Regions from separate parts of the Paenibacillus sp. CH40 genome, predicted to be linked through region 2. Evidence: riboswitches for the same ligand, from Rfam matches in the RefSeq annotation. Region 2 holds a riboswitch; each other region holds the start of a gene.

Region 1 (4,231 bases), on a different contig from region 2:
TAATCGGTGCAGTCGTTGTTCCAACAGGTTGACGAATATAATCCAGCGTTCCTTTATGCTCTTCCTTGATCGAATCTGTCAGTTTGTAGTCAGGAGTAAACTGCACAGCCTGGTTTGTGGTACTCACAACCGGACGCACTTCAGACTGAGAATTCGTTACGTGCCACTCATCTTTTTTCTTTTCCAGGCTCAGGTCAATAATTCCCAGATCCTTGCCCCATGAAGAAGCTTCCACGGCCGGCACGCCATTAATGGTTCCCTTATCCAGATCTACGCCGCTCATTTCTTTAAAATCAGGGCCAGGGAAAGATTTATGAGCATGCCCAAACAGAATAGCGTTAATTCCGTCCACCTGGCTCAAATATTTAACGGCATTCTCCATCATTGGCGTTTGTGGCACATCCTCATAACCCGTATGCGCAAGCACGACAATAATGTCAGCACCTTCTGTTTTCATTTGAGGAATAAACTTTTTCGCCGTTTCCACAATATCCTTCGTAACGACCTTATCCTTTAAATTGGCTTCATCCCACTGCATAATTTGAGGTGTGACCAAGCCGATGACACCCACTCTGAGCGCATGCTCTTCACCTTTCTCATCCGTTACCGTTTTATCAAGAATTCGATAAGGGGTAAAATAATTTTTAGTAGCTTGCCCCCCCTTATCAACATAAACATTCGCATTTACGTAAGGAAAATCGGCTCCCTTGAGCGATTTCTCCAGAAAGTCGAGGCCGTAGTTGAATTCGTGGTTGCCCACTGTCGCCGCATCATAGCCCATCAAGTTCATCATCTTGTAGACCGGATGGACACCGCCCTCTTTCTCGAAGGTTTTATTTCTGGCCATATAATCGCCTAATGGATTGCCCTGCAGCAAATCACCGTTATCGAACAGCATGCTGTTTCTCGTTTCACTACGCGCCTGTTGGATCAAACTGGCTGTGCTAATCAGGCCATATTCGTTGGTTTCTTTGTCCGAATAGTAATCGTAGTTCATCAGGGATGCATGAATATCCGTTGTTTCCATGATCCGCAAATTCACTGTAGCGCTATCGCGAGAATTGCTAGCTGCCCAGGTTGGAGCGGCTGAAAACACCAGCATGCTACAAGCTACAACTGTTGCTGTAAACCCTTTAAACCAATTTTTACGAAATAACAAAATATACCCCTCCTCATTAAGGTGTATGCCTCATATACATACTTTTGCACATATATGTAAGCCTTGAACCCACCATTTCTATTTTAATCCAACGCCAGACAAAAGAGTAGTCATTCACTTAAATTATTTATGAAAAAATAATTAATTCTCTCAAAAACAAAAAAACCAGCACACCTCCTAAAAAACTCGGAGATTCACTGGTTTATCCATTTATATTCTCGTTATTTATTCCACACTTGGCGCTCCGTTTGCTGACCCACATACTCAATGCGAGTCGGATTCACGTCCAGAATGACATAATCGGGATCATCCGGTCCGGAAAACCATTCCTTCAAGGAATCGTTCCACACTTGTTTGCGTAGCCCCTCATCAGCTGTAATCTGGACAGTAGCCTCCACTTCTACGACTTCCTTGGTACCGCCAACTTCATAACCCAGCAGTAGATAAGCATTCGGATTATCCTTTAGCTCATCCACTTTATGCGTTTTACGATCTGTCGCCAGATGAATGTTCATTCCATCGTTAAAAAGGGCCATATAGCGTACTTTCGGTTTGCCACCCTCTACCGTACCTAACGAGCAAAATTTGTTGTTATCCAAAGCCTTCACAATGGCTTGTTCTAGTTGGCTACGATCCAATGTTTCCGTTTTACCCACAGTACAACAACTCCTTTTCACGAATTAGAATTCTCTACGGCCATGCCATTGGGCACCAGCCCATCTGAACCTACCTGCGCAGCTGTTCTGAAAATAACATGACCCGATCAGATCGGATTGATGCATGCTCATTTTCAGATCAAAGCTCACAGTAAAAGTGTACCCTGTCGTTCGGCAAATGAACCGCCATCTCTTCCTCCATGCTGGACAGACCCGCATTCAAGGCATATAATCGTCGTAGTAAACCCGAATAAATGAACCCATTAAACCATACAATGCCAGGGGTGCTGGAATCGGCCGGCTGAGAGTGTGTCCCAAGACACTGACCCTTACAACCTGATCTGGGTAATGCCAGCGTAGGAATGCTTAAGCAAGATGTGCCTTTTTTACATAGGACCATCCCTTACTTTGGTATATACAAGCGCAAGCGTCCCGGAACCTCGGGGCGCTTTTTTTGTTGAAGATTAAGTTGTTGGAAAGATTGCGTCCGGCAGATGTTATTTTTATGAAAATGGGGAACATAAGCTGTCTGATTGGACGGATAACGGGTAATTAAAGGAGAGAACACAACGATGAAGCGCATGAAAATGTTAAGCCTGGGACTGATCAGTCTGTGGCTCATGGCCCTGACCCTGACCGCTTGCGGTGGAAGTCCCTCCACATCCCAAGAAGCGGCTCCCGCTACCAACACTCAAACGTCTACTCCGGCAAAGGAGCTCAAAGATGTTAAAGTCGTGCTCGATTGGACACCCAATACGAATCATACGGGACTCTATGTTGCCAAGGACAAAGGATTTTACGAAAAAGCGGGTTTGAATGTCCAAATTATTCAACCTGGTTCAGGCGGAGCCGATCAAATGGTTGCCTCTAATGCTGCACCTTTTGGTATCAGCTACCAAGAAGGCGTCACACAGGCTCGTACGCAAGGCGTGCCGCTTGTATCCATCGCTGCGGTGATTCAGCATAATACCTCAGGCTTCGCAGCCCCGGTAGATCGCGGAATTAAGAGCCCGAAAGATTTTGAAGGTAAAAAATACGGCGGTTGGGGCTCTCCCGTAGAAGAAGCGGTCATGAAATCCATCATGGATTCAGACAAAGGCGATGTGAGCAAAGTGAAGATCGTCAACATGGGCAATGCAGACTATTTTACAGCCGTGAAGCGGGATATCGACTTTGCCTGGATTTTCTACGCATGGACCGGAATTGAGGCCCAGCTTCGAGGTGAGCCATTGGATATGCTGTATGTAAAAGATTATTCCAAAAGCCTCGATTACTATACACCTGTAATTGTGAGCAACGAACAGACAATAAAAAATGATCCAGAGCTAGTCAAAGCGTTCATGGACGCTACCGCACAAGGCTATGAATACACTATCGCCCATCCAGAAGAAGCCGCGAACATCTTAAGCAAAGCTGTACCGGAGCTGGATAAAAAACTGGTACTTGCCAGCCAAAAATGGCTAAGCCCGCGTTATCAGGACGATGCCGCGCAATGGGGTGTGCAAAAAGCGGAGGTATGGCAAAACTATTCGGACTGGATGTACGAACGCAAGCTGCTCAGCAAGCCTTTGGAAGTCGATAAAGCCTTCACAAACGACTTCTTGCCCAAGCGTTGATCATTTGTTAAAACACTAAATAAGACTGAACTAGAGAAGTGAACGAAGCGCCACTACGCAGTCGGATGGTGCTTCCCATCGCTGTTGTACCCAGATTTCTTTTATGAATATCCAGAGGTTGAAATCTGGGTACAAAGGCGAACGCTAACGCTTGTACAGCACCATTCCGCCCACTTCGTTCTCGTTCCACTTGGTTTATTCTTTAGTCTCATAGTGTCTAAGCGCAAAAGCAGGTACGCTTATGTGAGAAAAATACAAAATAACGTACAACCTAGCTTTAAAAATAAGGTGCTTTTTAAGGCGGTTGGCAGCGTAGCGGTTCATTTGAATCTGGAGAAGCGCAGCGTTCGCCTTTGCCGTGGGATTCTTACCTTTTAAAATTTATTCAAAGAATCCCACGGCAACAGCGATCGTAAGATCAAATGAAACGCGAAGCGGTCTCACCCGCTTTAAACCACCCTATTTTCTCAAAACAACTCCACAATAAAGGACAGGTGAATTTCATGGCTAACACACTGCTCAGTATTCAAGTAATCCCTAAAACTCCTAATAACGAGGACTCTTACCCGTATGTAGATAAGGCGATTGAGGTCATTCAGCGCTCCGGCGTCAAACATCAGGTGAATCCATTGGATACGACCATGGAGGGCGAGCTCGACGAGTTGCTGAAAGTGGTTAAAGAAATGCACGAGGCTTTGACGGAAGCGGGCAGTCCCAGCGTCATTTCACAGATCAAAATCGCACATAACCCACAAGGCATCAGCATGAACAAGCTGACCGAGAAATATCGCCCATGAATC
Region 2 (4,231 bases):
GTACGTTACGGTTATTTGGATCAGCACACCAAGCTGACACCGGGCAAAACGGTACGTGATGTATTAAAAGACGCCTTTCTTCCTTTGTTGGAATTGGAAAAGGAAATGATGCAGATTACTGACAAAATGGGGGATGCTTCTCCTGAAGAGTTGGAAGTGTTGCTGGAACAGATGGGTGAAATTCAGGAGCAACTGGATATGGGGGATTTTTACCTCATTGATGTGAAGGTTGAAGAAATGGCGAATGGACTAGGTCTGTCGGCCATAGGACTGGATCGGGATGTATCTGCACTTAGCGGCGGGCAACGAACAAAAGTGCTTCTTGCCAAGTTGCTGTTGGAAAAGCCGAATGTCCTGCTGTTGGATGAGCCTACCAACTATTTGGATGTAGAGCATATTGAATGGCTTACGCGCTATTTGAAGGATTATCCCTATGCTTTTATCCTTATTTCACATGATACTGAGTTTATGAACCAGGTCGTTAATGTTATTTACCATCTTGAATTTGCCAAGATGACCCGTTATTCAGCTAACTATGAAAAGTTTCTTGAAATGGCGGATCTGAACAAAGCTCAGCATATTGATGCTTATGAGAAGCAACAGGACTTTATTAAGAAACAGGAAGATTTTATTCAGCGTAATAAAGCGCGTGCTTCTACCTCAGGCCGAGCAAAGAGCCGTGAAAAGCAGCTTGATCGGATCGAACGTATTGATAAGCCTGAAGAAGCCGCAAAACCAACCTTTCAATTCAAAGAGGCACGTGCAAGCGGAAAGACGGTATTTGAGGGTATTGATTTTGAGATTGGTTATACACATGCCCTTTTGCCTAAGATGTCCATGACGATTGAACGTGGCGAAAAAATTGCAATTGTCGGCTACAACGGTGTCGGTAAATCGACATTGCTCAAAACCATATTGGGAAAAATTCCGCCAATCAGTGGAAAAACCTATCAAGGTGATTTTTTGCAGCCCGCTTATTTTGAGCAGGAAGTAAAGGCAGAGAAAATTACACCGATTGACGATGTGTGGAATGAATTTCCGCATTTGAACCAGCATGAAGTACGAGCGCATTTGGCGCGCTGCGGTTTGAAAAATGAGCATATCACACGTCCGCTATCTGCGCTTAGTGGTGGAGAACAGGCTAAAGTCCGTCTTTGCAAACTGTTAATGCGTGAAAGCAACTGGGTATTGTTCGATGAGCCTACCAACCACTTGGATGTAAAAGCAAAGGATGAGCTGAAACGTGCCTTGAAGGAATACAAAGGGACGGTATTGCTTGTATCTCACGAACCGGACTTTTACGAGGATTGGGTAACCAAAACGTGGAATGTGGAAGAGTGGTCAAGTAAAGTTAACTAAAATCAGTTAAATCCAGTTCTGCATATTTCACACGAAGTGGGGTTTGCAGAATTAGGAAAATATGCTAAGCTATCTATAGCTTATACAATAAAATAGTCACACTAGGGGAGCCGCCGATGCGGCTGAGACGGAATAAATGGATTTCGGACCCTTTGCACCTGATCTGGGTTATGCCAGCGTAGGGAAGTGAGCGCCGTACAAACAAGGCAACACCATCTTTATTTTGTTTGTGCGTGGGACGATACACGTATACGGATATCATGGTCCGTTCGATTATTGGACGTTCGTTAAACCACTTCCTTGGGGAAGTGGTTTTTTTGCGTTTCGTTCATTTTAAGTTGTTCGAGCTTCCGTAGACGGATTCACATACAATCCCCTTTCATTACTGCTGGTAGACGTGGCTGCTAAGCTTAGATCCTTTAATCCAATGTGAGGTGAAGACAAAATCGAATTACACGCAATTTCGATGGAAAAGGGCACTTTTGCACAAGCCGCCCGAGTGGCTGCTATGATTTGTCCGTATGTTCATTATGTACACGCACGTTTAAAACAGAATGGTGCCTCTGCATTGCTTTCTTTGACTCGCAGCATGGTGGAGCAGGAAGTTCCTTTGCAACAAATTGTAGTAAATGATCGTGTGGATGTAGCTTTACTTACTTTGGTTGGAACCGTCCAGCTACCAGCTAATGGATTACGTGTTGTGGATGTGAAAAGCCTACTTTCAAAGAGTACACGCTGTGGAGTGTCTGTGCATTCCTTGGAGGAGGCGCAGACTGCCGAGCAGGCAGGAGCAGACTATGTACTTTATGGTCACGTATATGAGACCCATTGTAAGCCCGGTATTGTACCGCGGGGTTTAGCTCAGCTTGAACATATTTGCAGGCTGTCGAACATTCCGGTGATCGCGCTGGGCGGCATACAACCGCACCATATCCCGGAGCTTTATATGGCCGGAGCAAGCGGAATTGCGGTGATGTCTGGTATATGGGAGGCTGAGTCGCCCGTTGCAGCTGCGATGGAATATAGGCGAATGGCAGATCTTGTAGTTCACAGCCTGTAGCGAGAAAACGAGAGTAGAGGCAAGCTGAAAGCAGAATGTTTATGGAGAGGAGACACGGAACAAATGCTAAAGATACACACAGAGGCAAGAGCGATAGGACATGCTGAATGCTTGGTCATAGGTGGAGGTGTCATCGGCAGTTCCATTGCTTATCATGTGGCCAAGGAGGGAAGAAGTACGATCATGCTGGAACGATTGATCCCGGGTGAGGGAGCCTCAGGAGCAGCAGTTGGAATGCTGGCAGCGGAAAGTGAAGAGTTCACCGACTCTGAGCTGGCACGATTTGCTCGCAAAAGTCGAGATGCATTCCCTGAGCTTGTCTGTGATCTGGAGCGTTTGTCGGGTATTTCGGTGGAATTCCGTACAGAAGGATTTGTGACCCCTTTCCGTACGGAAACCGAAGGCCAAAAACGCTGGAAAGCTGCTAAAACGCGAGAGGATGATTGTCCTATCTGGTGGGATGCGAGGGAATTGGCCCGACGAATTCCAGGTTTGGATGAACAAGCGATCGGAGCAATATATCGTTCAAAGGAGACACAAGTGGCTCCTGTCCAGCTTTGTCGTGCTTATGCAGGTGCTGCTGCGGTGCTGGGAGCAACGGTATGGTCTGGTACACGGGCAGAGCAACTGATCATTCAGGATGGTCGAGTTTGCGGTGTCCGAACAGATAGCGGCTTTTTTTCCTGCGATCAGGTCATTATTGCTGGAGGCTTGGATAGCATGAAATTACTGGCGCAGGTTGGGTTTGAATATCCACTTTATCCGGTCAAGGGCGAAGCGGTAGCGGTCTCCTTGAAGGATCACCCATTAGAATACACCATTTATGCTGATGATATTTACCTCGTGCCTAAACAGAATAACGAGCTTTGGATTGGGGCAACGAGCCTTCCGCATCAATATGACGAACAAGTGACCGTAGGAGGCTTGGAGGGCTTGCTGGCACGTGCCTCTGCCTGGCTGCCGCGCGTCCGTGAAGCTTCTTTTATACGCACTTGGGCAGGCTTACGTCCGCAGGCTGCATCAGGTCACCCTTTTATAGGCACTGTTCCTGGGGTCGAGGGCGTATATGCTGCAGTCGGGCATTATCGCAACGGTGTCCTGCTGAGTGATGCTACCGGGCGTGCGATGGCAGCTATGCTTAATGGGGCTGGTGCAGCAGAACTTGGGATAAGTAGTTTTTCTTCTGAGCTCCTCAAGGAGAAAAGCTTATGAAGCTGACGATTAACGGCCAGAGCATGACCTTTTCTAATCGAATCACTCATGTGAATCAATTGCTACATGAGCTTGATGTAAAGGTGAAAACCGTAGTGGTGGAGCTGAACCGGCATATATTGAGCCGTGAAGATCATGATGAAGCGGTACTGAAGGATGGAGATTGCCTAGAGATTGTACATTTTGTGGGAGGCGGTTGATTATGTTAACCATTGGAAAAGCATCTTTTACCTCGAGGTTGTTGTTGGGAACAGGAAAATTCTCTGATCTGGATATCCAATCCCAAGCCGTAGAGGCTGCTGAGACGGAAATATTGACGTTTGCTGTACGGAGATTGAACTTGGAGGAACGGGATAAGCAGCATTTTCTCGATATGCTGGATTTGAGCCGGTATACACTTCTTCCCAACACAGCAGGGGCTACAACAGCAGAGGAGGCGATTCGTATTGCCCAATTGGCAAAAGCCTCCGGCCTGTGCGATATGATAAAGGTGGAAGTCATTGGGGATAGCAAGACACTGCTACCTGACCCTTTTGAAACGTTGAAAGCTAGTGAAAAGCTGTTAGAAGAAGGCTTTATCGTGCTGCCCTACATATCGGA
Region 3 (4,231 bases), on a different contig from region 2:
TGGGCATCAGCGACGATTTTCTTATCCTCCAGCTCCTGTACACTGCTTAGAAACGTCGATACCCGTCGCAAATATTCACGAGGGTGCTCTCTGAAAATAAGCTCATGTATCCCGTTTTTGACAATCCATACACTGGAAAGCGGGTTAGTCTGATTGGCAGCGAGCTTTTCCGCAATGGGATAAGGAGCCTTTTCATCCTGTGTACCATGCACAAACATGATCGGGAACGGATAGTTTTCCTTTTTAACCTCCTGATATGGAATCTGATGCAAGCTGGTACCGTTCAAAACTGGAAACAGCAACTCTAGAATTTCCAAAGACGGATGCCTTGGCAGATTAATTTGATTGTGAATGTTATGGTACAGCGTATCCGGTTCCAGCAGGAAGGTGCTGTCCAAAATCATTGCGTCCACATCCTTGGTTTGCAAGCCCGCCTGAAGAGCGGTTCCTGCCCCCATGGAGAAGCCCCATACGATAATCTCCGACGAGCCGCGTTGCTTCGCAAGCTGAATTGCTCCGAGGAGCTGTTGGGATTCTGCTTTGCCTCCGGTTGCGACTGCTTTGCTGTTTTGTGACGCAAATCCATAATCGAACATGACCACATTAAAGTTCAAACTGTGGGCATAATGCGCCAGATCATACATGGGAATCCAGCTTTCTTCGCGGTTAGCCCCATAACCATGGCTGAAAATAATCGTTTTCCGTGATTGATCCGCCGGGATATACCAGCCTTGTACCATGCGGCTACCATCCTTGGCAGGGAATCTGACTTCCTCATAAGGCATGCTTTTGGCCTGCATCGGATTAGAGTACAGTGGTGCAACGGTGGGATTCGTAAGTACCCATGCGATGTAAGCATGCAAGGCAATAAAACAAAACAACAGAAAAAAGACGACCGACAGCAGCAGAGCAATCACAACGTGCTTGAACCGCAGCAGACGGGGATTAAAGAGTGGGGTGGACGGCTCCTGAACAGCGGTCTGTAGCTGAGCGTTGCGCTGGGATGTCGAAATCATGTAAGAGCCTCCTTATATAAAATTGATCTTCATTTCATAGAATTTAGGTATAATTCCACTTGAAAATAGTAGTGTAGATCCGTATAGATACCTATTATCGTATGATGGGGATTATCCAAAGTCAACGCCTGAACCGGAAAAGTAAAAATGATGCAAAGAATTGTCGATGTTTGTTCTCGTTCTGTAATATGGTTGTCACAAAAACATCGGTTTACAGTAGCCGCGACTATTCTATATAATTTATGTAACCATGTTTCATAGTGTGAAACGAATATGGATACAAGAGGAGCGGTTCACGATGGAAGACCGTAAATTAACCGTTCGCGCTGTAGAGCGTGCACTTGATATACTGCTGTGTTTTACCGCAAATTCGGATCTTGGCCTGACGGAGATTGCCTCCAAAATTGGTCTACATAAAAGCACGGTTCATCGGCTGCTGACTACGTTGGAGGATCGGGGCTTTGTCGTTCGGAATGCCGAAACGGAAAAATATCGACTTGGCTTCCGCATTTGGGAGCTATCCACGCATTTGTCCCAAAGTGACGAGCCGGCGGTGTTGTTACAACCTGCAATGGAAGGACTACGTGACCGTCTGGGCGAGACGGTCAGCTTGTACTTACGGGACGGTAGCATGCGTATCCGGATACAAGCCGTGCAGAGCAATCAGGCGATCCGCAGAGTCGCGCCTGTAGGTGCGCGTATGCCGCTGGCTGTAGGGGCCTCCAGCAAGGTGCTGGCGGCCTTTATGCCGCTGCAGGAGCTGGAAGCCCTGCTAAGCGGGGATGAATGGCCGCCCTCAGTAGACCCGGAGGTCTATAAAGCCCAGCTGCAGGACATTCGCGAGAAGGGCTATGCGACCAGCTATGAAGAACGGGAGCCAGGGGCTGCTGCTGTGGCAGCGCCAATTGTGAACCGGAAGGGACAGGTCACTGCGGCTTTATCTGTATCCGGCCCGGTCAGTCGACTTGCACCCGAGACGCTACATGACTTTGCTCCGATTTTGATCGAAGCGGCGAAGGAAATGGGGCTTATGCTCCCGTAACAAGAATGAACACAGTTGAAGCAAGCAGAGTGAGTTGATGGGGAACGTCTCCTTGGTAAATGGAACCTAAAAGGGTTGCCAAAGCCATAAATTTGAAGTAGTCTGGTAAGGAAGGCGGATGTCTGTTATATCCGCCTCATGTGAAAAGAAGTATCACAGTTACTGGGGGAGCCTGTAATGCCGGGCTGAGATGGAATCGTGCAAGATTCCGGACCCTTTGCACCTGATCTGGATCATACCAGCGTAGGGAAGTAATCGGCCATTGAAATGTATACGCGGCTGCTGTCTACAGTGGCGCATTGGAATGGATTATTCCATATGCGCATTGTCTGGATAGCTGCCTCGTTAGATTAGCCGGTTCCCTGGGGAACCGGCTTTTTTGCATAGATCAGCGCCACCCTGGGAATGGTTCCGGATCGGTGTGTCATTTCATCGAAACGGGAGGAATGGACAATGAAGCCGACAGAGGCAGAAGGAACAAAAGGAACAGAATTGAAATCAGCAGAAGTAAGATTGGTAGGAACAAAAGAAGTTGAGGTAGAGAAGACAAACGGGGAGCAAGCCAGTGGGGTAACGCCCTTTCCAGGAAGCCGTAAGGTATATATTCAAGGCTCGCGGCCGGACATTGCCGTGCCAGAGCGGGAAATTGCTCTTCATCCTACACATACGCCGCAGGGCACGGAGCATCATGAGCCATTGCGTGTATATGATACAAGCGGTCCCATGACCGACGAAGCCTATCAGGTCAATATCCGTCAGGGCCTGCCTCCATTACGGCGAGCTTGGGCACTGGAACGGGGCGATGTGGAGGCTTACGAGGGACGCGCCGTCAAGCCGGAGGATAATGGACTGAAACCTGGCTCCAAACGGGAGACAGTGGAATTTCCCGGCGTGACCAATCGTCCGCTTCGTGCTTCGCAAGGGCGTACAGTGACGCAAATGCATTATGCGCGGCAAGGGATCATTACGCCCGAAATGGAATTTGCGGCGATCCGCGAAGGGGTGGAGCCTGAGTTTGTACGGCAGGAGTTGGCGGCTGGACGAGCCATTTTGCCTTCGAATATCAATCACCCGGAAAGTGAGCCAATGGTCATTGGGCGTCATTTTCACGTGAAGATCAATGCGAACATTGGTAATTCTGCGGTTACCTCCTCCATCGAGGAGGAAGTGGAGAAAATGACTTGGGCTGTGCGTTGGGGCTCGGATACGGTTATGGACCTGTCCACAGGCCGTAATATCCATACAACACGTGAATGGATCATTCGGAATTCTCCTGTACCGATTGGGACTGTACCGCTGTATCAGGCACTTGAAAAGGTGAACGGTGAAGCAGAGGCGCTGACGTGGGAGTTGTATCGCGATACGCTGATTGAGCAGGCGGAGCAGGGAGTGGACTATTTTACAATTCATGCGGGTGTATTGCTGCGGTATATTCCGATGACGGCGAATAGAATGACGGGAATTGTATCCCGGGGCGGGTCAATCATGGCAGCCTGGTGCCTTGCGCACCATCAGGAGAATTTTTTGTATACACATTTTGAAGAAATTTGCGAAATTATGAAAGCCTATGATGTGGCCTTTTCTCTCGGGGATGGTCTACGTCCAGGTAGTATCTATGATGCGAATGATGAAGCACAGTTTGCAGAGCTGGAAACGTTGGGCGAGCTAACGCAAATCGCATGGAAGCATGATGTTCAGGTCATGATTGAAGGGCCGGGACATGTCCCTATGCATAAAATCAAAGAGAATGTGGATTTACAAATGGAGATTTGTAAGGAAGCTCCTTTCTATACCTTGGGACCGCTCACGACGGATATTGCCCCCGGATATGATCATATTACCTCAGCCATCGGGGCGGCGATGATCGGTTGGTTCGGGACGTCCATGCTGTGTTATGTTACACCCAAGGAGCATTTGGGTCTGCCCAATAAGGATGATGTCCGCGAGGGTGTCATTACCTACAAAATTGCGGCACATGCTGCCGATCTGGCAAAGGGGCATCCACGGGCGCAGCAGCGGGATGATGCTTTGTCCAAGGCGCGCTTCGAGTTCCGCTGGCGGGATCAGTTCAATCTGTCGCTTGATCCCGAGCGTGCCTTGTCCTACCATGATGAAACGCTACCGGCAGAGGGCGCCAAGGAAGCACATTTTTGCTCGATGTGCGGCCCCAAAT

The links. A riboswitch is a leader RNA that binds a small molecule or an ion and turns the genes downstream of it on or off. The one in region 2 is predicted to bind thiamine pyrophosphate.
Region 1: it holds a riboswitch for thiamine pyrophosphate, as region 2 does, so the genes downstream of both, NLX73_RS17910 (ABC transporter substrate-binding protein) here and NLX73_RS05005 (thiamine phosphate synthase) in region 2, are expected to answer to the same signal.
Region 3: it holds a riboswitch for thiamine pyrophosphate, as region 2 does, so the genes downstream of both, thiC (phosphomethylpyrimidine synthase ThiC) here and NLX73_RS05005 (thiamine phosphate synthase) in region 2, are expected to answer to the same signal.

What each region holds. Positions count from the first base shown of each region.
Region 1 is NZ_JANAVQ010000006.1:53,145-57,375, reverse strand. Features, by position in the region: gene NLX73_RS17920 (bifunctional 2',3'-cyclic-nucleotide 2'-phosphodiesterase/3'-nucleotidase) at 1-1,159, opposite strand, end outside; gene NLX73_RS17915 (pyridoxamine 5'-phosphate oxidase family protein) at 1,381-1,815, opposite strand; TPP riboswitch at 2,086-2,195, shown strand; gene NLX73_RS17910 (ABC transporter substrate-binding protein) at 2,388-3,431, shown strand; gene NLX73_RS17905 (hypothetical protein) at 3,439-3,621, opposite strand; gene NLX73_RS25005 (hypothetical protein) at 3,675-3,809, shown strand; gene NLX73_RS17900 (MTH1187 family thiamine-binding protein) at 3,935-4,228, shown strand; gene NLX73_RS17895 (ABC transporter permease) at 4,225-4,231, shown strand, end outside.
Region 2 is NZ_JANAVQ010000001.1:1,137,138-1,141,368, forward strand. Features, by position in the region: gene NLX73_RS05000 (ABC-F family ATP-binding cassette domain-containing protein) at 1-1,359, shown strand, start outside; TPP riboswitch at 1,453-1,561, shown strand; gene NLX73_RS05005 (thiamine phosphate synthase) at 1,826-2,419, shown strand; gene thiO (glycine oxidase ThiO) at 2,483-3,631, shown strand; gene thiS (sulfur carrier protein ThiS) at 3,628-3,831, shown strand; gene NLX73_RS05020 (thiazole synthase) at 3,834-4,231, shown strand, end outside.
Region 3 is NZ_JANAVQ010000010.1:104,896-109,126, forward strand. Features, by position in the region: gene NLX73_RS22375 (alpha/beta hydrolase) at 1-1,016, opposite strand, end outside; gene NLX73_RS22380 (IclR family transcriptional regulator) at 1,315-2,058, shown strand; TPP riboswitch at 2,213-2,325, shown strand; gene thiC (phosphomethylpyrimidine synthase ThiC) at 2,512-4,231, shown strand, end outside.